One region of the Dehalogenimonas sp. THU2 genome, then DNA from elsewhere that is predicted to be linked to it. Evidence: riboswitches for the same ligand, from Rfam matches in the RefSeq annotation. Region 1 holds a riboswitch; each other region holds the start of a gene.

The links. A riboswitch is a leader RNA that binds a small molecule or an ion and turns the genes downstream of it on or off. The one in region 1 is predicted to bind molybdenum cofactor.
Region 2: linked by a shared signal. The riboswitch ahead of ABFB09_RS05860 (substrate-binding domain-containing protein) and the one ahead of ABFB09_RS02630 (molybdopterin-dependent oxidoreductase) in region 1 are both predicted to bind molybdenum cofactor.
Region 3: linked by a shared signal. The riboswitch ahead of moaA (GTP 3',8-cyclase MoaA) and the one ahead of ABFB09_RS02630 (molybdopterin-dependent oxidoreductase) in region 1 are both predicted to bind molybdenum cofactor.
Region 4: linked by a shared signal. The riboswitch ahead of ABFB09_RS04025 (hypothetical protein) and the one ahead of ABFB09_RS02630 (molybdopterin-dependent oxidoreductase) in region 1 are both predicted to bind molybdenum cofactor.

Annotation. Positions count from the first base shown of each region.
Region 1 covers NZ_JBDLLU010000003.1:141,708-147,321, reverse strand. The annotation lists gene fdhF (formate dehydrogenase subunit alpha) at 1-1,130, shown strand, start outside; gene acpS (holo-ACP synthase) at 1,127-1,486, shown strand; gene ABFB09_RS02635 (porin PorA family protein) at 1,638-2,477, opposite strand; molybdenum cofactor riboswitch at 2,658-2,794, shown strand; gene ABFB09_RS02630 (molybdopterin-dependent oxidoreductase) at 2,938-3,948, shown strand; gene wtpA (tungstate ABC transporter substrate-binding protein WtpA) at 3,971-5,038, shown strand; gene ABFB09_RS02620 (ABC transporter permease) at 5,060-5,614, shown strand, end outside.
Region 2 covers NZ_JBDLLU010000009.1:4,065-9,678, forward strand. The annotation lists gene prmC (peptide chain release factor N(5)-glutamine methyltransferase) at 1-611, shown strand, start outside; gene ABFB09_RS05850 (electron transfer flavoprotein subunit beta/FixA family protein) at 683-1,486, shown strand; gene ABFB09_RS05855 (electron transfer flavoprotein subunit alpha/FixB family protein) at 1,553-2,530, shown strand; molybdenum cofactor riboswitch at 2,575-2,723, shown strand; gene ABFB09_RS05860 (substrate-binding domain-containing protein) at 2,801-3,718, shown strand; gene ABFB09_RS05865 (ABC transporter permease) at 3,725-4,441, shown strand; gene ABFB09_RS05870 (ABC transporter ATP-binding protein) at 4,445-5,536, shown strand; gene fusA (elongation factor G) at 5,592-5,614, opposite strand, start outside.
Region 3 covers NZ_JBDLLU010000007.1:12,115-17,728, forward strand. The annotation lists gene ABFB09_RS04905 (NADH-quinone oxidoreductase subunit B family protein) at 1-600, opposite strand, end outside; gene ndhC (NADH-quinone oxidoreductase subunit A) at 591-965, opposite strand; gene ABFB09_RS04915 (tubulin/FtsZ family protein) at 1,143-2,321, opposite strand; molybdenum cofactor riboswitch at 2,475-2,594, shown strand; gene moaA (GTP 3',8-cyclase MoaA) at 2,627-3,616, shown strand; gene moaC (cyclic pyranopterin monophosphate synthase MoaC) at 3,622-4,101, shown strand; gene ABFB09_RS04930 (MOSC domain-containing protein) at 4,094-4,534, shown strand; gene glp (gephyrin-like molybdotransferase Glp) at 4,696-5,614, opposite strand, start outside.
Region 4 covers NZ_JBDLLU010000005.1:86,983-92,596, forward strand. The annotation lists gene ppsA (phosphoenolpyruvate synthase) at 1-1,431, opposite strand, end outside; gene ABFB09_RS04020 (bifunctional nuclease family protein) at 1,711-2,277, shown strand; molybdenum cofactor riboswitch at 2,581-2,722, shown strand; gene ABFB09_RS04025 (hypothetical protein) at 2,830-3,363, shown strand; gene ABFB09_RS04030 (iron ABC transporter permease) at 3,422-4,378, shown strand; gene ABFB09_RS04035 (ABC transporter ATP-binding protein) at 4,388-5,209, shown strand; gene ABFB09_RS04040 (ABC transporter substrate-binding protein) at 5,211-5,614, shown strand, end outside.

The sequences.
Region 1 (5,614 bases):
CCAACCTGGCGCTTTTAACCGGCAATCTCGGCAAACCCGGTGCCGGGGTGAACCCGCTCCGCGGCCAGAACAACGTGCAAGGCGCCTGCGATATGGGAGCGTTGCCCGATGTTTTTCCCGGCTATCAGAAGGTCGCCGATAATGAAGTTCGGGCCAAATTCGAAACGGCCTGGGGCGTGTCCCTGCCCAAGAAACGCGGGCTGACCGTTCCGGAGATACTGAAAGCCATCGAAAAAGGAAAGATCAAAGCCCTCTACCTGGTCGGTGAGAACATTATGCTCTCGGATCCGGACATCAACCGGGTCAGAAAAGCCCTCTCCAAGCTTGAACTGCTGGTAGTCCAGGACATCTTCCGCACCGAGACATCGGAAATAGCCCATGTCATCCTGGCTTCGGTGAGTTTTGCGGAAAAAGACGGCACTTTCACCAATACGGAACGCCGGGTGCAGCGGGTCCGCCGCGCCGTCGCCCCTATCGGCGACTCCCGGCCCGACTGGTGGATAACCAACGAACTGGGTAAGCGGTTGGGCGGCAAGGGGTTCGATTACACCGGTCCCGATCGAATATTCGATGAGATGCGATCGCTCACCCCCAGCTACGGCGGCATAACCTGGGAGCGGCTGGAAACCGGCGGTCTTCAATGGCCCTGCCCCACCCCAACCCACCCCGGCACGCCGATACTTCACGTCGAACGATTCAGCCGCGGTAAAGGCGCGTTCAAGGCTCTTGAATACCGCCCCTCGGCCGAGCAGCCTGACGATGAGTATCCCTTCATCCTGACCACCGGCCGCAGCCCGTATCACTTCCACACCGGCACCATGACGCGCCGGGTCGGGGGACTCAAGGTGCTGCAATCGCAGGAGACACTAGAAATCGCATCGAGCGACGCTGACCGTCTGGGTATCGCTGACGGTGAGAATGTCACGGTCACTTCCCGCCGCGGCTCGGTAACTGCCGTGGCCCGGGTCAGCGGGCGGCTGGCACCGGGAGTAGTCTTCATGACCTTCCATTTCCCGGAAACAGCCACCAATATCCTGACCAGCCCGGCTTTTGACCCGGTAGCCCGGATACCGGAGCTGAAAGTAGCTGCCATCAGGCTGGAAAAAGCCCCCTGCGAGGCGCCCGTATGAACCAGTACCTTGGCGTGGATATTATCGAAATATCGCGCATCGAAACCGCCATATCCCGCTGGGGCGAGAACTTTCTGGCCCGGGTTTTCACCGATGCCGAAGTGTCACTCTACCGCAGCAAATTACCGTCCCTGGCCGCCCGTTTCGCCGCCAAGGAAGCGGTGGTCAAGGCGCTGGGTTGCAAGGAATTGATTTACCGTGATATCGAAGTGATCGCTGAACCAGGCCAACGCCCGGAGATCAGGCTTTACGGGCGGGCAAAATCGATTGCCTCAGAACTTGGCATCACCAGCCTCGCCGTCAGCCTGTCTCACAGCCGGGACTATGCCGTGGCAGTGGTGTCGGCGCTGGGTTAGCGTACTTTCCCATCTTCCTCTCCCTTGAGGCCTGCCCTGAGCCTGTCGAAGGGGGAGAGGAATTAAAGGTGAGGGTGTAACTAACTTCCATTAAAAAAGGGAGGCTCCTTCGAGCCTCCCTTTCGTATTCTATTCCAAAGTGTTCTGGGACTTAGCTTTTCCTGGTGACCCCGATCACAAGCAGTACCAAACCTAACCCGATAGCACCCCAGAACGCATAAACGCTCGCCACAAGGATCAGGTTGCGGTTGGCCGCACCTTCTTCCGCCGCGTCTTCGACAGTGTCATCGGTAAAAGTGATTTCGTTGATCAACACCGGGATCGAGGTAGTCGGAGCTACCTGCATATTGATGGTAGTCTTGCTGGTGGTAAAGACCGGTGTGCCGCTGATAGGTTCAACCGATATGATGGTGAACACGTCCACCGTCTGGGGCGCTCCGTTGGCGGCGGCGGGGTAGGCGTTACCTTTACTGTCGATGTTGAAGGTATATACTTTGACGCCCTGAATCGTCTCTTCACGAACAAAGGTCGCCGGTAATGCACTTCCTGTTGTCGCCGACCAGACCTGGTAGGTCTCCTGTTGGACGTCGGCCGGGAAGGTGAACTGGCCGCTGCGTGACTTATCGCCGCCCGTTACGTTCTCTCGGGTCGAACGGTCCACGGCGTACGTTTCAGTCGAATCTAGCGCGGCCAGAGCCGGGTTGATCGCTGATAACGGGGCACCTGAGGTCGCTTCAGTGAATTTAATGACCTGCTGAATAATAAGCGCGCCGGCATCGTTAACACCCGTCGCATCCAGGGTCCGCTCCATCTTGGTATTGATAGGCACCAGAGAACCGGTCGACGGATTGAACACCTGCACCGTGCCTTCAAAACGGTATTCCGCTGTGTAATCCTCCGGAAGTTTGGCCATGCCGGGGAAGATGAAATACAACCAGACCAGGGCAAAGGCGATGAGGACGATTCCGAGTGACGTCAGTACGCGCCGCATTTGGACCCCTTTCATTCTCTCGCAGGTTGAATACCTGTTCAAGTATTTTTATTGATGACCATCATAGGAGCAAAATGTACCATTGTCAATAGATTGAATGAACTACCAATCAGTTATTGACACCAAAGCCTTTTGACATCTAAGAAACGCGCTGTTATAATCCCCTTCAACTCCGCCGAAATGGCGGTAACTCTTCGAGTTCCGACGACCTAAAACAAATGTCATGGTTGCGGAACCGGTGAGCTGCAAAGCTCCGAGGGTACAGGTGGAAACACCGGTGCCTCCCGTATTTGGAAAGAGGAGAGCCAGTGAAAGTTTGGTATTGCACCTGAAGAGACGCTTGATTCTATAAGTGTCTCTTTTTTTCATTTCATTGGTATGGCTGCATAGCTATCCCTTCTCCATTTAACGAAGAGTTACCTCCGTCAAGGCGCGCAGTAGAAGATTCTCAGGAGGTTCTATGCGTACCTGGCTCAGGAAACTCAAGCCCCTTATCATCGTTGCCACCACACTGGCTCTGCTCATGGCTATCGCGGGCGGTTGCACTCCGAAGGAAGCAACTCCGACCGTCGATGACTCCCCGTTGGTCCTGACACTGGTCAACGGCACCCAGACCAAGGAATTGACCTTCAACCAGCTCAAGGCACTAAGCGCCAAAGATGGACAGGCTGGCCTTATGAACTCCACCGGCCGCATCATCGCTCCCCAGGGATTCAAGGGCGTATCCATCGCCGACCTGCTCAGCCAGATCGGTGGCATCACCGAAGCTAACGCCGTACGCGTGGAAGCCAAGGACGGCTACACCATGACGCTGTCCCACCGTCAGATCACGGAAGGCTACTTCACCGCCTTCGACGTGGCCAGCGGTAATGAACTTTCCAATCCCCCGCCCCTGATCCCCATCATCGCTTACGAACAGTCAGGCAATGAAATCCCGGATTCCGACGGCCCCCTTCGCATGGTCATCCTAGCTAATGATACCACCGTCACCGAAGGCCACTGGTGGGTCAAATGGGTCACCAAGATCGAGATTATCGAGGCGGCCGCCACCTGGACCCTCATGTTGGAAGGTGGCATCACCGAAGAGATGGATTACGCCACTTTCGAATCCGGCGCTACCCCCGGCTGCCACGGCGCGGAATGGACCGACCCGGATGGCAACGTCTGGCAGGGTATCCCCCTGTGGCGCCTGCTGGGCTGGGTCGACGACGGCCAGAAGCACCAGCGCGATATCGCCTTCAACGACGACCTGGCGAATGCCGGATACCAGATCCAGGTTACCGCATCCGACGGTTTCTCCCGGACCATCTCCTCCGAACTGGTAAAGCGCAATGACAAGATAATCGTCGCTTTCAAGATGAACGGTGAAATGTTGTCAGAAGCCTTCTTCCCGCTGCGACTGGTCGGCGAAGGCCTAACCAAAGGCCAGATGGTCAGTCTGATTGTATCGATCAAGATCATCTTCCCATAATGTTTACCCCGGAGAGAGCGGAATGAAGCGGATCGGACTGTTGTTGGCAGGTCTCCTGGTAGCGTCGTGTACCCTCCCGGCGTCTACCGGTTGCAGCGGCGAGCAAACTAGTACGAAGCTGGTAGTTTTTGAAGCCGGCAGTCTGCTGGTGCCCTTCGAGGCTATTGAAAAAGCCTTTGAGAGCAAATATCCCCATATCGATGTCCTCATGGAAGGCCATGGCAGCATCCAGGTGATACGCCATGTCACCGAGATTCATGACGACATCGATGTGGTGGCTGTGGCGGACTATTCGCTCATTCCGCTCCTCATGTATCCCACACTATTGCCGAACACCACCGAGTCCTACGCCGATTGGACGATCCAGTTCGCCGGCAACCGGCTCGGCATCGCTTATACAGATGACAGTCTTTACAGCGATGAGATTGACGCCGGCAACTGGTTCGAGATATTGAACCGGGAAGAGGTCCGGCTGGGTTTGGCCGACCCCCGGCTGGATGCGGTGGGTTACCGTACACTGATGATTGCCCAACTCGCGGAAGCTTACTACGACGACAACACCATCTTCGAGAATCTCTTCACCTTCAACCTCACCGGGCCGGTACGCTCGCTGGATGAAGGGAACGGTTTTAACATCGTCGTTCCGGAACTCATCGAGGCGCGGACCCGGCATATCGCCCTGAGGGGTTTCTCTGTCCAGTTGCTGTCCCTGCTCGAGGCGGGCCAAATCGATTACGCCTTCGAGTACGAGAGCGTAGCCGAACAGCATGGCTTGAATTTCCTGGCGCTGCCGCCGGAGATCGACTTCAGCCGTGAAGAGTTCCAGGATTTGTATTCCACGGTTAAAGTCACCCTGGACTTCCGGCGCTTCGCCTCTGTCACCCCCGTTTTCCTCGGCGAACCCATCTTCTACGGTATTACCATCCCCGCCTCCGCCTCCCACCCGGATGAAGCGGCGCTGTTCATCGAATTCCTGTTGAGCGCGGAAGGGCAGGCCATCATGAACGAGCACTCACACCCCCCTCTCATACCCCCGCGCTGTGACAACCCGGCCTCCCTGCCGGACGATTTGAAAAACCTGTTCAGGTAATCCGATGGTCCACCCGAATTGATGGCTAAGAGTCGAAGACGCCCAAAGAATTCGTGGCTGCCGGTGGTATTTTCCTTGCTGGGGGCGACCCTGGTCCTTTTCATCGTCCTGCCGCTGGGCCGACTGATCTTCTCCGCTGAGACCGGACGGCTGTTGGAGACACTGACCGACAGCGTGGTCATGAGTTCCATCGGCCTGACTATCCTGGCCGCCCTGGCGGCTACGGCGATCGGTTTGGTTTTGGGCGTGCCCCTGGCCTACCTGTTAGCCCACTACCGGTTCCCCGGTAAACGGCTGCTGGAAGGGGTGGTCAACCTGCCGGTAGTCATTCCCCATTCCGCTGCCGGCATCGCTCTTCTCTTCGTCTTCGGCCGCAGTTTCTGGGTCGGCCAGAGATTCGAGGATGTTGGCATCGAATTCGTCGATTCCATAGCCGGGATCATCATCGCCATGCTCTTCGTCAGCGTGCCGTTCCTGTTGAACGCCGCCCGCGATGGCTTCAGCCGCATTGATGACCGGCTGATCGGCGTCGCCCGGACTCTGGGCGCCTCCCCCTCTCAGGCTTTCATCCAGGTC
Region 2 (5,614 bases), on a different contig from region 1:
CCGGTCATATCGAGTTTTACGGCCTTGATTTCACCGTCTCTCCCGACGTGCTCATTCCCCGGCCTGAAACCGAGCTTATGGTCGAAAGAGCCCTCGATATCGCCAAGGGGTACTCAAGCCCGGTCATTGCCGATATCGGCTGCGGATCGGGCGCCGTGGCAGTGACGCTGTCCAAGCACCTGCCGGGATCGACGGTTATCGCCGTCGATATTTCTTCCGGTGTCCTTGATCTCACCCGCCGCAACGCCGCCTTTCATGGGTGTAGCAACATTGAGTTCGTAGAAAGCGACCTGCTGGAATCTCTTGGCGACCGGCGGATCGATATCATCTGCGCTAACCTGCCCTACGTTCCCGCTGTCGAGGCGCAGGGCAACCGCTTCGAGCCGCAACTGGCACTCGACGGCGGCCCCGACGGTCTGGACATCATCCGCCGCCTGGTAAGCCAGGTCGCCGGGCGGCCGAACAAACCCGGCTGGCTGCTGCTTGAATTTGGCACCGGCCAGACAACCGCGGTACAAACGATCATCGACAAGTACTTGCCCGGGAGCCGTACCGTAATCCACCGCGATTTGATACCGCTCGATCGTCTCTCGGTCACCGAACTGATTTGACCGTACCCCCGCCCCGGTGCTAAATTAATCAAGTCGTTGAGCAAGCGTTCAATATCATCGAGGAGACAACCTTGAACATCATAGTTCTCATTAAACAGATCCCCGACCCTGAGATACCGCCGGCCAGTTTCAAGATCGACGCCGCTGCCAATAAGGTGGTGCCGCCATCCGGAGTGGCCCCGGTCATCGACCCTTATTCAGAGCATGCCCTAGAGGCCGCTCTTAAGCTCAAAGACGCCAACCCCGGCAGCACCATCAAGGCAGTAAGCCTGGGCAGCGGTCTCAACAAGGAACTCCTCAAGAAAGCACTGGCCCTCGGCGCCGACGAACTCATCCTCGTCGATGACTCCGTCTTCGAGGGCAGCGACAGTGCCGGCACCGCTCACGCCCTGACCCTGGCCGTGAAGAAGATCGGGCAGTTCGATGTCATCCTTACCGGCCGTCAGGCCGCTGACTGGGACGCCGGCCAGGTCGGCTTGCTGGTCACCGGTGCGCTGGACCTGCCCGTGGTCAGCCGCGCTCGCAAAATCGATTCAGCCGGCGGCAGGCTCCGCATCGAAAGAGTAACCTCCGATGGCTACGAAGTCGTCGAAGCGCCAATCCCGGCGGTCGTCACCGTAGCGAGCGAGATCGGCAAGCTGCGCCTGCCCAACATCAGGGGCGTGCTGGCCGCCAAAAAGAAGGAACCGGCGGTTTGGAAAGCGGCGGATATCGGGACTGAAATCACCTCGACAGGTGAGGCAGGACGCAGGGTGAAACTCCTGAAACTGTATCAACCGCAACGCGAAGCCAAATGTGAGATTATTTCCGGGGATACCCCGGAAGAACAGGGCGTCAACCTCGCCCTAAAATTGCGCGAACTGAAACTGATTTAATATTTCTCAATTTTTTCGAACTAAAGGCTCGCACTGAGCGAAGCGAATGTGAGAGGGTGAAATCCCATGAACCACAACAAAGGTATCTTAATCATCATCGAAGTCAAAGACGGCACACCATCATCATCCGCCGCCGAGCTTATGGGCGCGGCTCAGGCCATCGACACCGGATCGAACGAAGGTATCGACATACTGCTCATCGGCTCCAACGTCCAATCCGCCGCCACAATTCTCGGCAGCCTCGGCGCGACCAAGGTCTTCACCGCCGAGGCCGGCGCCATCATGGACGACACCGCAGCGACCATCGTCACCCGGCTGGCCAGTGATGTAAACCCCAGGTTCATCCTGATGGTGGAGAATGATCTGGGCCGGGACCTGGCGCCTTTGCTCGCCGCCAGACTCCAAACCGCCGCGGTAACCGACATCGTTGCCGTCCGCGCCGATGGTGATGAGATCGTATTCACCCGCCCGGTCTACGGCGGCAACGCCCTGGCTGATTTCATCATCGAGACCGGACCCGGAATCGCAAGCATCCGCCCCAAGGCGTTTTCCCCGGCAACCGTCAATGAAAATCGCCAAGCCGAGATCATCGAACTGCAGCCGGCTGACTCGACGACAGCGATCCGCGTCCTTGAACAGATCAAGATCAAAGAAGAAGGCCCCCGTCTGGAAGATGCCAAGGTGGTCGTCGGCGGCGGCCGGGGATTAGGCGGGCCGGAAGGTTTTACCCAGCTTAAGGAACTGGCCGACCTGCTCGGTGGAGGTGTCGGCGCCTCCCGCCCTCCTTGCGACCAGGGCTGGTGGCCGGAGAGCGGCCAGATCGGCATCACCGGTAAGGTGATCGCCCCTGAACTATATATTGCCGTCGGCATTTCCGGTTCAAGCCAGCACCTGTCCGGTGTTTCCGGCACCAAGACCCTAGTCGCCATCAATAAAGACGCCGAGGCCAACATCTTCAAGGCGGCGGCGTACGGCGTCACCGGCGACTGGAAGAAGGTACTGCCGGCGCTTATAGGCAAGGTAAAGGAGATGACCGGGAAGTGACATCGGTTGACCGGTACTAGTACCCTGTGTTAACATAGCTCTAATTTAATATCTGTCTCCGAAGTCTTGGAACCTAAATCCTTCTCCGAAGGCCATGGTGAAAAGACCGGTGGGTGGGGCAAACCACCCCAAGGGCGATGCTGAAAACGGCGCCGCCTCCCGCGATTTGGAAAGGAGAAAAAGCCATGACTGAGACATTGTCTGGCCGCGCACCTCCTTAAAAAAGAGGTGCTTTTTTATCGGGAAAATATAATGAATAAAGGGTGTGTTATGAAAAAATTCTGGTCAAAACTGGCAGCGGTGATGTTCTCACTGATGCTGATTTCTTTTGCCGCCATCGGTTGCGGCACCGAAACCCCCAACCCCGACCCTACTGCCACGGACGATGAAGGGCTGAGTGTTCTCGACCCGAGCATCAGGTTAAGGGTCTCCACCACCACCAGTCTGTATGATACTGGCCTGTGGGCGCTTCTGGAGCCCATGTTTGAAAAAAAATATGGCGTTGAAGTTGACGTCATGTCCAACGGCACCGGTATAGCGTTGGAATTTGGTAAACGCGGAGACGTGGATATCGTTGTTGTACATTCAAAGTCACAGGAAGAAGCTTTCATCGCCGGTGGTTTCGGCACTCAGCGTTATGTTTTTGCCAGCAACTATTTTGTCATTGTTGGCCCGGCTAATGATCCTTTAGGATTGAAAGGGTTATCTCCGGAAGCGGCTTTCAAAAAACTGGCTGACTCCGGTACAGCTAAATTTGTTTCCCGTGGTGACAATTCCGGTACTCACGCCAAAGAAAAGGCTATCTGGGCGGCTGCCGGCTTTAACTACGAGACAGTTCGTACTTCTGGCTCATGGTACATTGACGCCTCAGGCGGCATGGGTGCAACACTCCTCAAAGCCAAAGAGTTCGGAGCTTATACTATAGCTGATATCGGCACCTTCCTGGCGTACAAAGCCGATACCGGCTTGACCATAGCCGTTGACCAGGGGGCCATCCTCTTAAACGTGTATGCGGCCATTCCGGTTAACCCGGCGAATGTCCCCGGCGTTCGTAACGCTGAGGCAGCCAAGATCATGGCTGAGTGGTTGATGTCTAAGGAAATACAGGATATCATTGGACAGTACGGCGTTAAAGATTATGGCGCCCCACTATTCAACCCAACCTATGGCGTAGAACCGACAAGTTAGGATAAATTGGACGCAATTTGGCAAGGCTTGCAAAAGGCTGTTGAGCTGATCATATCGCTTGACTCTGAAGTTTTCGAGATTTCCTGGCGGTCGCTGAGCATATCAGCGACCGCCAGCGTAGTTGCGGCATCCATTGCGTTACCCTTGGGAGCCCTTATCTTTCACTCCACTTTCCGTGGAAAAAGGGCTCTCATCAGTTTCATCAATACCCTGTTCAGCCTGCCGACAGTTCTCGTCGGCCTGCTGGTCTTTATGCTGTTTTCCCGCGCCGGGCCGCTGGGTGAATTCGGTCTGTTGTTCACTCCCACCATCATGATTATCGGTCAGGCATTACTGGTAACTCCGCTAATGCTTGGCTTGGTAATCTCCGCTCATTCCGGTATTGACCGCCAGGCCAAGGAAACGGCCGTAGCGCTGGGAGCCAGTCGCTGGCAGATGGGTGTGATGATGATCAAAGAGGCCCGGTTTGCTATATTTACCGCCTTTATCCTGGGGTTCGGCCGCGCCATTTCCGAAGTTGGTTTGGCGTTGATGATCGGCGGTAACATCAGCGGATACACACGTGTATTAACCACTGCCATCTCTCTGGAAACCGGACGTGGCGATATTGAACTGTCTATTGCCTTAGGTATAATTCTGTTGGCGATTGCCCTTATCATCAATTTCGGGCTTGGCTGGCTTCAGCAACGAGAAATTCATATGATCAAAAGAGTGGAAGAATAGTCCATGTCTATTCTGCAGACCCACAATTTATCCCGACGATACAACCAGACTGAAGTCTTGAAAAACGTTATTCTAGACATTTCAATGGGAGAAACTTTAGCCGTCATCGGCCCTTCCGGAGCGGGTAAGAGTACACTGATCCGCCTTCTGGATCTGCTGGAATCGCCTTCATCCGGTAGTATCACACTGTTCAACCAAACCGTGAGTAACAAAACTGATCGTTTGCCTTTGCGCCGGCGTATGGCCTTTGTCCACCAGAAACCGCTGGTGTTCTCCACCAGCGTCTTTGAGAACGTGGCTCAGCCGTTGCGCTGGCGAGGAATGAAAAATACCTTCATTGAAGAACGGGTAACCGATGCCCTGGCGCTGGTGAAGATGGACAGCTATGCCGGCCGTCATGCCAAAACTCTTTCCGGTGGCGAAACCCAGCGCGTCGCTCTGGCGCGGGCACTTGTAACCCACCCGGAAATAATATTTCTGGATGAACCGACTGCTAACCTTGATCCCCTAGCCACCACTATGGTTGAGGAGCTGATTTCCAGTGTAATTCAAGCGCGCAACCTGACCGTAGTGATGACAACACATGACCTGGCTCAGGGACAGCGGCTGGCTGATCGCATCGGGGTACTGGTAGCCGGGGAATTACTGCAACTAGGCAAGCCATCAGAAATATTCATGTCTCCGGCTTGTCGCGCCGTAGCGGAATTTATTGGCGTGGAGAATATCTGGAACGGCACTGTCACCGGATCAGATAACGGGCTATTCACCGCTGCCGTAAACGGACATATTATTCAGGCTGTCGGATATTTCAACATCGAAGATACCGTTGATCTTTTCATTCGGCCGGAAGATATCATCATCTCAATTACCGATGATAGAACCAGCGCCCGTAACCGTTTGCCGGGCACCATCACCCGCCTAAGCCTGGTCAGTCCGCTAGTCCGGCTTGAATTAGACTGCGGTGGCTTGCCGTTGATGGCAGTCGTCACCCAACAGGCGGCCACCGATCTGGGGCTGGTTATCGGTAAACACGTCTTTGCTAGTATGAAAGCCACCGCCATTCATACAGCTAAAGGTAATTGCCCCGGCCAATAGAAAAGGGAGGGTAAAAACCCTCCCTTTGTTTGACGCCCCAGTAACAATGCGTGTCTTAATGGTTGCTCTGAGTCGCCG
Region 3 (5,614 bases), on a different contig from region 1:
CGCCCTTCTGGTGGGGCTCATCTTATCGACTTTAGCGTGAATGTCCAGGATAGCCTGCAACAGCGCTTCCGGGCGCGGCGGGCAGCCCGGGACGTAGACATCGATCGGTACGATCTTATTGAATCCGGGCACCACGGAATAAGAACCTTTGAAGATGCCGCCGGAGGTGCCGCAGGAGCCCATGGCCAGCACCCACTTGGGATCCGGCATCTGGTCATAGATACGCTTGAGCCAGGGGGCCATCTTCCAGGTCAGTGTACCGGCCACGATCATGAGGTCGGCCTGCCGGGGAGAGGCGCGGAAAATTTCCATACCGAAGCGCGCCAGGTCGAAGCGGGAGGCAGCGGTGCACATCATCTCGATGGCGCAGCAGGCCAGGCCGAAGGTCACCGGCCACATCGAATAGTGGCGGGACCAATTGACTACTTTGTCGACGCTGGTTAAAAGAACGTTGGAGGCCAACGGCGGCGCGTTCAGCCAGTCTATCGGGTCAGGGATAGCGGTCTGATGGCTCTTCAGAAAACTCTCGACGATCTCGCCCTCCCGTGCATCGAGTTCGATGTCGGAATAGGCGAAATTGCGCGGCGGTTCTATTGCCATTCCAGCGCCCCTTTCTTCCAGGCGTAAAAATAGCCCACCGTCACGATGAAGAGGAAAAACATCGCGATGAAAAAGGCGGGGACACCCAGATCACCCAGGCTGGCCGCCCAGGGGTAAAGAAAAACAGCCAGCACATCCATGACGATGAGCATCAGCGCGTAAATGTAATAGCGGAAATTGAATTGCACCCAGGAACGCCCTGTGGTTTCCATACCGCATTCGTAAGTCTCCTGTTTAACCTGGGACGGGTTCCTGGGCACGATCTTGGTGAGCCGGCCGAGAATAATCGGAATGAACAGCGTCACCAGGATAAACCCGATGGCAATAATTAAAAAAAGCCCGACATAGCCGAACTGGGTTAACATGATGCGTCAGCCTCCGGGGTAGTACTAGGCCAAAAGTTATAGGGTAGTATATACTTTTTGACCCAAGATGACAAGCAGACATCACTTACCAGTATATGATACACCAACTTATCCGGAATCGTGAATCTCTAACATTGCCAGCGATGCCGTTCTCGATAGACTACCGCTAGACCGAATCTAATCCAGCAGCGTCGGTATGCCCTCCGCCGCCTCCATCGTCATGTCGGTTTTCAGGGCGCGGGACTTCTGCCGCTCCTTGAACTCCGCCGCCAGTTCCGTTGATTCCTGGTAGAACTGACGTAGGATGGGTACCTCGGAGAGGTCGGACAGCATCAACGTTACATCCAGGATTCCGCGTTCCCGCGGATAGTCACCAAGGCGCTGCTGCGCCGCCGGTGCTACCTCCCTGAGGCGTTCGGAGAGGTCTTTGACCAGTTCGACGCTGATCTCACGGGCGGGCCCGGAAACCAGCAGACCAGCCCGGCCGGCGTCAACGGGGTTGCAGGCGACCGACATCTCCGCCAGCGCCTCATCCATGGCATATAGACCGCGCTGGTTCTCAAAGTTCTTCTTGAGGTAGTTACGAGTTTTCTCGAACGGTAAAACGATCAAGTCCAGCGGCACCGTGCCATAGCCGATGCCCGTCCAGCCGCGCAGCGTCTCCTTGAGATCTCCGGTGTCCAGAATCGAGGTGCCTATTGACTTGGCTTTGCGTTCCTCACCCGAGCACAGCAGGTTATAGAAAGGTGTGACAATCATCTCGTTGATCTTCTGGAAGTTGCTGGCCAGTGACTGGCTTTTCCGGATGAAACGCTGGTTGTCCACGAGGATCACCGCATCGGCGGCCTGATTGGCGGACTTGAGGCACATCGCGGTATTGAAAACAGCCCGCTCCTCATTCAGCCGCTCGTGCTCGAAGGGCAAGGCCACCATGGCGTACACCGGCTTATCCCGAAAATTCTCCTTGAACGCCCGGGCGAATATCGGAAGTGCGCCCGAGCCTGTTCCGCCGCCGCCGGAGGCCATGAGCAGCAGCGCGTCGGCATCATAAAAGCGTTCGTTCTTCTTCATGATGCCAATGAGGTTATCCCGCTCCTCTTTGGCGATCTCGGCGCCCGTCTCTGAGATCTTGGCTACCCCGTGGCCGCCGGTGTGACCGGCGCCGATAAGGATACGGTGAAGGGAGTCTTTTTTAACTTTGGTCAATGAGGAAAGGTCGGCGGTATCGGTGTTGATCGCTAATATGTCGGTGGCAATGCGTAAGTTTCTCTCCTGACGCGCTTTGATGGCCATCCGGGCGAATTCATCGGCGAGCCTGCCTCCGGCCTGTCCCAGACCGACAATGATCAGCTTCATTTCAGGGTTCCTCCTGAGTGCATTTCGGCTTGAGTCTAAAGGGGCGGGACGGGTTTGTCAATAGGATTTTATAAAAGCTTGCCACAGTCGAATCTATAATGAGTCATTTATCGACCATGCTTGCCCGGTACTAGTACTTGGTGCTAAAATGTCGACAGATTACCCTTCGAGCTGTCCTCGCCTAAATCAATCGACATGGCAGGCGGCCGGTCAGGGTGTCGCTGGAAACGGCGGCGCCTCCCGTATTTGGAAAGGAGGGCGGATATGGCATATTGCCGCCTCTTTATTGGAGGCTGTTTAATAATATGACTGAAGGCAACTGCATCACCGGCACCTACGATGCCTTCAACCGCCGCGTCAATTACCTGAGGATATCGGTCACCGACCGCTGCAATCTGCGATGCATCTATTGTTCCGACGGCGAAATTTCCCATCTCGGACATAACGACATCCTGTCGTATGAAGAGATAGCCCGTATCACACGGGTGGCGGCGGAGATGGGGGTAACCCATGTGCGGCTTACCGGCGGCGAACCTCTGGTACGTCCGTATGTCGCTAATCTGGTCAGCCTGTTGACCGCGATACCGGGTATTGAGGATATATCCCTGACCACCAACGGAACACTTCTGGAAGCGCAGGCGGCCGAACTAAAAGCAGCCGGTTTGAAGCGGATCAACGTCAGCCTGGATTCCCTGCAACCGGATCGCTTCACCCGCATTACCGGCGGGAAGAACCTTCACGATGTCTTCAAAGGCATGGCTGAGGCGCACCGGGTGGGCTTGTCGCCGGTCAAGATCAATATGGTGGTCATGCCCGGCATCAACGACGACGAGATCGTCGATTTCGCCAAAAAGGCCCGGGACGAAGCCTGGCACGTGAGGTTCATCGAATATATGCCTTTCGACGGCGCCGGCGCGGAACCGGTGTTGACCGTTTCGGAGATAAAAGACCGGATCGAAACATCGGCAGGGGCATTATGGGCCTGTTGCCTGAACGGCGCCGGACCGGCCAATTACTATTCGTTCGGCTCCGGCGAGGGCACCATCGGCTTTATCCGGCCGGTGAGCCATCGTTTCTGCGGCCAATGCAACCGGCTGCGCCTGACCGCTGATGGCAAATTGCGACCTTGTTTACTCAACGACCTGGAAATCGACATCCGGTCATCGATCAGAAACGGCGGCGGTGAAGCGGAATTGAAAGCTCTGTTACGACAGGCGATCATGGCCAAGCCGGAACGGCATTACCTTGAAGAAGCCGCAGTGGGTGGCCGCCAGATGCGCCAGATAGGGGGCTGATGACAATGGAACTATCTCACGTGGATCAACACGGCCAGGCTCGAATGGTCGATGTCACCGCCAAGGCCGTGTCCGACCGGTGCGCTGTTGCAGTAGCTGAAATCACGATGAAACCAGAGACGGCCGAACTGATAAAGGCGATGGAGATCAAAAAAGGGGATGTGCTGGCCACAGCGCGCATCGCCGGGATAATGGCGGCTAAAAAGACACCAGATCTAATACCGCTTTGCCATCCGCTGATGATTACAGGTGTTACCGTCGATTTCGAATTCGCCGATACAGACCGATTGAAGATAACCGCTGAAGTCAAATGCTCCGGCCAGACTGGTGTGGAAATGGAAGCCCTGACCGCCGCTTCCGTAGCGGCGCTGACCGTTTATGATATGTGCAAGGCGGTGGACAAAGGAATGACCATCGCAAGTATTTACCTCGAATCCAAAGAAGGCGGCAAAAGCGGCGCCTACAGGAGAACAACTAATGGCTAAGATCATCGCGGTTTGCACCAGCGTTAAAAAAGGAACCAAAAAGAAAGATATTGGCTGTGGTGTACTGGAGACGGATTACGGTCTCCAGGGAGACGCTCATGCCACGCGGGGCTGGCACCGGCAGATCAGCCTGCTGGACAATTCCAGCATTGATAAAATGAGAGCCAAAGGGCTGGAACTATCGCCCGGAGATTTCGCCGAGAACCTGACCACCGAGGGCATAGAACTGATGACCCTGCCCATCGGTACCCGTCTCAAGACCGGACGGGGCGTGGAATTGGAGATCACCCAGATCGGCAAGGAATGCCACCAGCACTGCCAGATCTACCGGCAGGTGGGCATGTGCGTCATGCCGCTGGAGGGGGTTTTCGCCCGTATCATCGAGGGTGGAGATGTGGCGGCGGGAGATACTCTGGAGATATTGAAATCCTAATATCTAATATCTGAACCCTTCATACCCAACGGGGAGAGGTTAGAGCCTGTATTGAGCGAAGCGAATGTGAGGGGGCACCTCAACGAGGAATCGATTGTGTGAGTGCCCTACTACGGAAAAAATGCAACAGACGGAACCAGTCCAATAAAACATGGACTAGCTCAACCGTTGAACAGAAATACCTTGACCGCTTCGCCCTTTTCTAAAATATCCACGTTCGGCGCAATGTCCAGGTAGCCGTCGGCTTCGGCGGTGGCGGTGATGGCGCCGGACTCTTTGAACAGAGGCGCCGCCTGACCGTCGATCAGTCTGACGGGCAGGAATTGCCGCCGTCCGACGCTTCCGGGTACGCTTTGTGATAACACAGCATCGACGGCATTTTTACGATCGAAGGCTAACCCTGCCATCTTTTTGACGGCAGGCGCCAATAATAAATGAGCGTTGATGAGGCAGGAGGTGGGATATCCCGGCATCCCCAGCACCGGTTTGCCACGCACCACGGCGAACATGGTCGGTTTACCCGGTTTGACCTGGATGCCGTGGAAAAGAACCTTGCCGAGTTCTTCCAGGATGCCGAACATCAGGTCCCGTTCGCCGACCGACGATCCCCCGGAGATGACCACCATATCAGCCTCTAACGCGGCTTCGATGGCTGAACGAAGTTTATCACGCTTATCCTCGGCGATAGGCATTTTAACCGGTTCACCGCCATTTTGCTGCACCACGGCGGCCACCGTGTGGGAGTTGATGTCGTAGATCTGTCCCGGAGCCAAATCGTTACCGGCGGCGGCGATCTCTTCACCGGTGGGCATCACGGCAACGCGGGGTTTAACGTAAACGCTCGCTTCGGTCAGTCCCTGGGAGGCCAGCACACCGATCTTTCCAGCGTCGAGAACCGTTCCCGCTTTGAGTATCAGTTCGCCTTTTTTAATATCTTCACCGATCTGCCCGATGTTGGCGCCGGGGTAAACAGCCTTGAAGATGGCGACCTCTTCACCGCATTTTTCGGTCTCTTCCACCATGACCACGGCATCGGCGCCGTCAGGCATGGGAGCGCCGGTGGCTATCTGGACGACCTGA
Region 4 (5,614 bases), on a different contig from region 1:
CAGTTCCGGCTGTGCCAGGTTGACATAAACTCTGGTCTTAGTCTTGATGGCGTCGCGGACCATGCTGACGACCGAGGAGGTCTGGATGCGGCGGGTCACCTTGCCGTCGTAAACCTTGCCGTGGGCGCCGTCGACGGTGATGATCTGGCCGGTTTTAAGCAGGGAGGTGGCCTCGCCGGTGCCGACGACACAGGGGATTCCCAGTTCGCGGCTGACGATGGCGGCGTGGGAGGTGCGGCCGCCGCGGTTGGTGACGATAGCTGCCGCCCGTTTCATGGCGGGTACGAAATCCGGGGTGGTCATCTCCGCCACCAGGATATCGCCGGTGAAGACCTGGTCGATGTTGGCGGGGTCCAGGATGATCTTGACCGGACCGGAAGCCAAGCCGGGGGAAGCGGCGGCGCCGGACAGCAGGATCGGGCGCTTGATCTCCGGTTCCATCTCGGTGCTTTCCTTGATGGCGGTGACGGGGCGGGACTGGACGATGAAAATATCGCCGTTCTCCTTGGCCCACTCGATGTCCTGCGGTACGCCGTAATGTTTCTCGATATGAATGGCCAGTTCCGCCAGCTTGATGACGTCATCGTCCGAAAGCTTCTGCTGCTCCTGTCTGGCGGCGGGAACGCCCTGCCAGTAGTTGGAGCCCTCGGCGCCGGCCTCAATATTACCGGTGTTACGCACCAGCCGCCGGTCCTGGTGGCTGATTCGGCGCGAAACAATGGAAGGACCTTCTTTGTCGATGATGAAAAGATCGGGCGTGATTTCACCCGATACCAGCCCTTCACCCAGACCGTAGATGGCCTCGATGACGATCTTGGAGGGGTCGTTGGTGATGGGTTCGATGGTGAAGACGACGCCGGAAGTCACCGATTGCACCATGCGCTGCACGGGCACGGCGATGCCGACCTGGAAATGATCGAAGCGCTGTTCAACGCGGTAATATACGGCGCGGGGCTCGAAAAGCGAGGCCCAGCATTTCTGGACCGCCGCCACCACGGCGTCTCCGCCTTCTATGTTCAAATAGGTGCTCTGCTGGCCGGCAAAGGAGGCTTCCGGCAGATCTTCCGCCGTGGCCGAGGATCTGACCGCCACCAGTCCCTCACCGAGGGTGGCATAAGCTTCCTTGATCTTCCCCGCCAGGTCCGGCGGCAGGGGCGTGTCCATGATAAGCTGTTTGACCGCGCCGGCGGCGGCGGTCAGGGCTTTGGAGTCTTCCACGTCCAGGTTTTCCAGCGCTGATTTGATCCGGGGTTGCAACTCGGAAGCAGCGATAAAATCATAATACGCGTTGGCTGTTACGATAAAGCCAGGAGGAACCGGAATCTTTGCGGCGGTCATTTCGCCCAGATTGGCGCCTTTACCACCGACTATGGGAATGTCATTCTTGGTTACCTGGTTGAACCAGACAATCGCCTCCGGCGTCTTCTGCATTCCTCTTGTCTCCTTCCAGACAGCTAGATGTTTTCTGGGTACGCACCTGAATCAGGGTATGACGCTTTTCTTGGAAACTCCGGTAGACCTTTTATCGGCAAAGGCTAACTATTCTACTATAAACCGGACTCATTGTGAAGAGCCTTGCTAATCCCCGCGGAAATATTCTACCACGGCTGGGCGTCAACACGTGTTTACTTCATTGACACCCCATGACCATAAAGGTAGAATTGGGCAGGTTTAACAAGGCTAACCGCGCATTGGAGGCTCCCGAAAATAATGATAGAAATGACCATTGAGAGCATACGTGTCAGCCTGGTGAATTATCAGCGGGTGGTCATGCTCAAAGAAAAAAATACCCTGCGTTATCTGCCGATCTGGATCGGTTCCGCCGAGGCGCAGGCCATCGCCATCCGGCTGCAGGAAGGCATTCAGGTGCAGCGGCCGATGACCCACGACCTCCTGGCGACGACCATCGAGGTGCTGGGCGCCAAGGTGGAGCACGTTATCGTCAACGACCTCAAGAACGATACCTTCTACGCCAAGATACTGCTCAACTTCGGCGGCAACCAGCTTGAGATAGATTCCCGGCCCTCCGACGCGCTGGCGCTGGCGGTCAGGGTGGACGTGCCCATCTACGCCGACGAATCGGTGCTGGACAAGGCAGGCATCGTCCTGGAACGCGAGAGCGAAGGCGGCGCCGATGCGCTGGAAGCTATCGATGGCACCGCCGACGTTTCCGAAAAGCGCAAAAAAGCCAGCGAGGACGAGATCAAGAAGATGAGCGCCTTCCGCGATTTCATCGACAACCTCGACCTTGAGGATTTCGACAAGCGGAAATCGTAGGGGTTAAAACGGCAGACCGAAGAGGGCGCTTTCAAGCGCCCTCTTTTTTTACGGTATTCACGGGGAAACTGGCAAGCAGATTATGGCGGCTTTGAGATCGTTTCGCCGGAGGCTCACGATGACGGTTTGTTTTATCGTTGATTCCGTCATGGAACCAGGGCTGGTGGCTATGAGATTGCCACGTCGCTTCGCTCCTCGCAGTGACGGTTAAATAATGTCTGTTTGAATTTGACTTCGCTCTACGTCTATGGCAAAATCTGGTACTATATCGGGCAGTACTAATCGGCATCGACCGAAAATTAACAATTTTATAATCTCCGAATTTGCACTGACCTAAAACAGATGTCACGGGGTGCAAACGGTGTCCTGACTCCGTCAGGACCGAGGGTACAGATGGAAACGCCTGTGCCTCCCATTATTGGAAAGGGGAAATTATGTTTAAATAATATATATTTTAGAGTGCTCTCTTTTTGGGGCACTCTTTTTTTATTTTCTCCGGTACCGTTTACCCCTGAAGAATCGAACGAAAATAATAACGATGCGAGGACGTTGATGAAAACCAGAATGGTATTGCTGCTGATGGCAGCCTTAATGACTTTGAGCGTTGCCGGGTGCGGCGATGCGGAAGCGATTACTCCGCCTCAGACAACCGCGCCGGCGCAAACAACAGCGCCGCCACTGACCACCCAGGAGCCCCAGGTACAATGGAGCGTAAACGTCCAGGTGATCGGTAAAACACCGGTTACGATCACCCATGAGGACGCCGCAAAGATCGGTCCGGTAGATATCGTCGCCGCCATCAAAGATGGGAATAATGTCCTGCCGGCACACACCTTCAAATGTATCCTGCTCGTCGACCTGCTGGAATACATCGGGTTGAAAACGTTCACAGTTATTACCATCGAGAGTGCCGGCGTCACTGTGGAAATTACTCCGGACAGGATCGATGCCGCTGCCGCAGGGTTTGCCTGGATGGTTGACGGGGAAGCGTTGAATGCCAGCACCGGATTGGTCAAGTGGGTGAATCACAACCGAGGGCCGAAACACTGGGCTGACAATGTGACGCTGATCACCGTCATTGAGTAAATTCAACTTCAAAAAGCCGGGTTTATTCGCCCTGCTGATTATCGGGCCGCTTTTGATTATGCTGGTATCGCTTTTTATCGGCCGGTACCCTTTGTCGGTGTCAGAAGTGCTTCAAGCTCTGGCTTTCCAACTGGGTCTGGGGAATGCCGATGTCCCGGCCACGCATATCAACGTGGTCTGGGACATCCGGCTGCCCCGAGCAATTTTAGGGGCGGCGGTAGGCGCCAGCCTGGCGGTCAGCGGCGCGTCCTTCCAAGGCATGTTCCGCAATCCGCTGGTAAGCTCCAACATCCTGGGGGTATCTTCAGGCGCGGGTTTCGGCGCCGCCCTGGCTATAATCTTGTTTCAGGGTCAGGCGGTATATATTTATTTGTTTGCCTTCGCCTTCGGCCTGCTGGCGGTCGTGCTCAGTTACATGATCGGTGTGACCTATAAAATCGCACCCACCATAATGCTGGTACTCGGCGGCGTGGTGGTGTCATCCATATTTGCTTCCCTGATTTCGCTCCTGAAATATCTGGCTGATCCCTATGACCAACTGCCGAGTATCGTTTTTTGGTTGATGGGCAGTCTGGCAACCGCACAATTCTCGGATATTCTGATCTCTGCCATACCGATGGCGGTCGGGGTTTTAGGGTTGCTTCTAATGAGATGGCGGCTGAATGTCCTGTCCATGGGGGATGTGGAAGCCAGGGCGCTGGGGGTTAATGTCATGATTTCCAAGAGCCTGGCCATTTTTTTCGCCACTATTGCTACAGCGGGAGCAGTCAGCGTCAGCGGGATTATCGGCTGGGTGGGACTGGTGATTCCCCATATCGGCAGAATGCTGGTCGGCACCAATCACAACCTGTTGATTCCCGTTTCCCTGTCGCTAGGCGCCATGTACCTGGTGCTGATAGATAATATCGCCCGGACACTTACCGGGGCGGAAATCCCCCTGGGAATTTTAACTTCTCTCATCGGCGGTCCGTTTTTCATCTATTTGATCAAGCGAACCAAGGCAAGGGGATGGTAACCATCCGTCATGATTAACGTCACCAATGCTTCATTTTCATACGGTAAGGGTGACGTGTTCCGGGACGTCAATCTACAGGTCAACCGCGGTGAGATCTATTGCCTTCTGGGGCCGAACGGCTGCGGCAAATCCACGCTGATATTATGCATACTCGGCGTCCTGAAAACAGCCAACGGCAGCGTTTCACTGGATGGTCAGGACATCCGCGATCTAAAGCCCCGGGATATCGCACGGTTGGCGGCCTATATACCCCAGGTACACGAGAAACCGTTCCCATATAAGGTTATCGATGTCGTCCTCATGGGTAGAACAGCCTACAGCGGCACTTTTTCGCCGCCGTCAGCCCAGGACCGGATAATCGCTGAAGAAGCGTTGGCAAAGGCCGGTATCGCCCAATTCGCCGAACGCCCTTACACCCAACTTAGCGGCGGCGAGACGCAATTGGTGATAGTAGCAAGGGCGCTGGCCCAGCAGACACCAATACTGGTCCTGGACGAGCCGACCTCCCACCTTGATTTCCACAATGAATTATATTTTCTGCAGTCCATTGTCAGACTGGTTCAGGAGTCCAACCTGACAGTGGTCATGGCCACCCACTCGCCCAACCATGCTTTTTACTTTGAGGGCTCCGGGATCAACACCAGGGTTGGGTTGATGAATCATCAAATAATCGCAGTTCAGGGCAGCCCGTCCGCCGCTCTTACTGAAGAAAATATGGCAAAAACCTTCAACATCCGATCCAAAGTCGTTTGTTACCAATGGGAAGGTGTTGATTTGAAACAGATCATACCTCTTGAAATCACTGATACGGTTCCTGAAAGGAAGTTTTAACATGAAGCTGAAATCATCTTTCATCGTCGTCTCGCTGTTATTGCTGGGTTCGTTACTACCTGGCTGCAACAACCAGCAACCACCGGAAAACCAGGAAGATACCGTTACCGTGGTGGACAGCGCCGGCAGGACCGTTGAAGTTCCTGCCAATGTCCGAAGGATCGCCGCTCTGTATTCATTCGCCGCATATACCGTCTGCCTGCTGGGACGTGGTAATGACCTGGTGGGAGTACCGGGTGGCCTCCAGCGAGATATTCTGCTGATTGAAATTTTTCCGGAGATCGCAAACGCCTCGGTACCCCGGGAAGGCGGAGCCATCAACATGGAAGAACTGCTGCGGATTGATCCGGATGTGGTCATCGTCAGAAATGAGTTCGTTGCCGACCAGAAAGAGGTTGAGAAGCT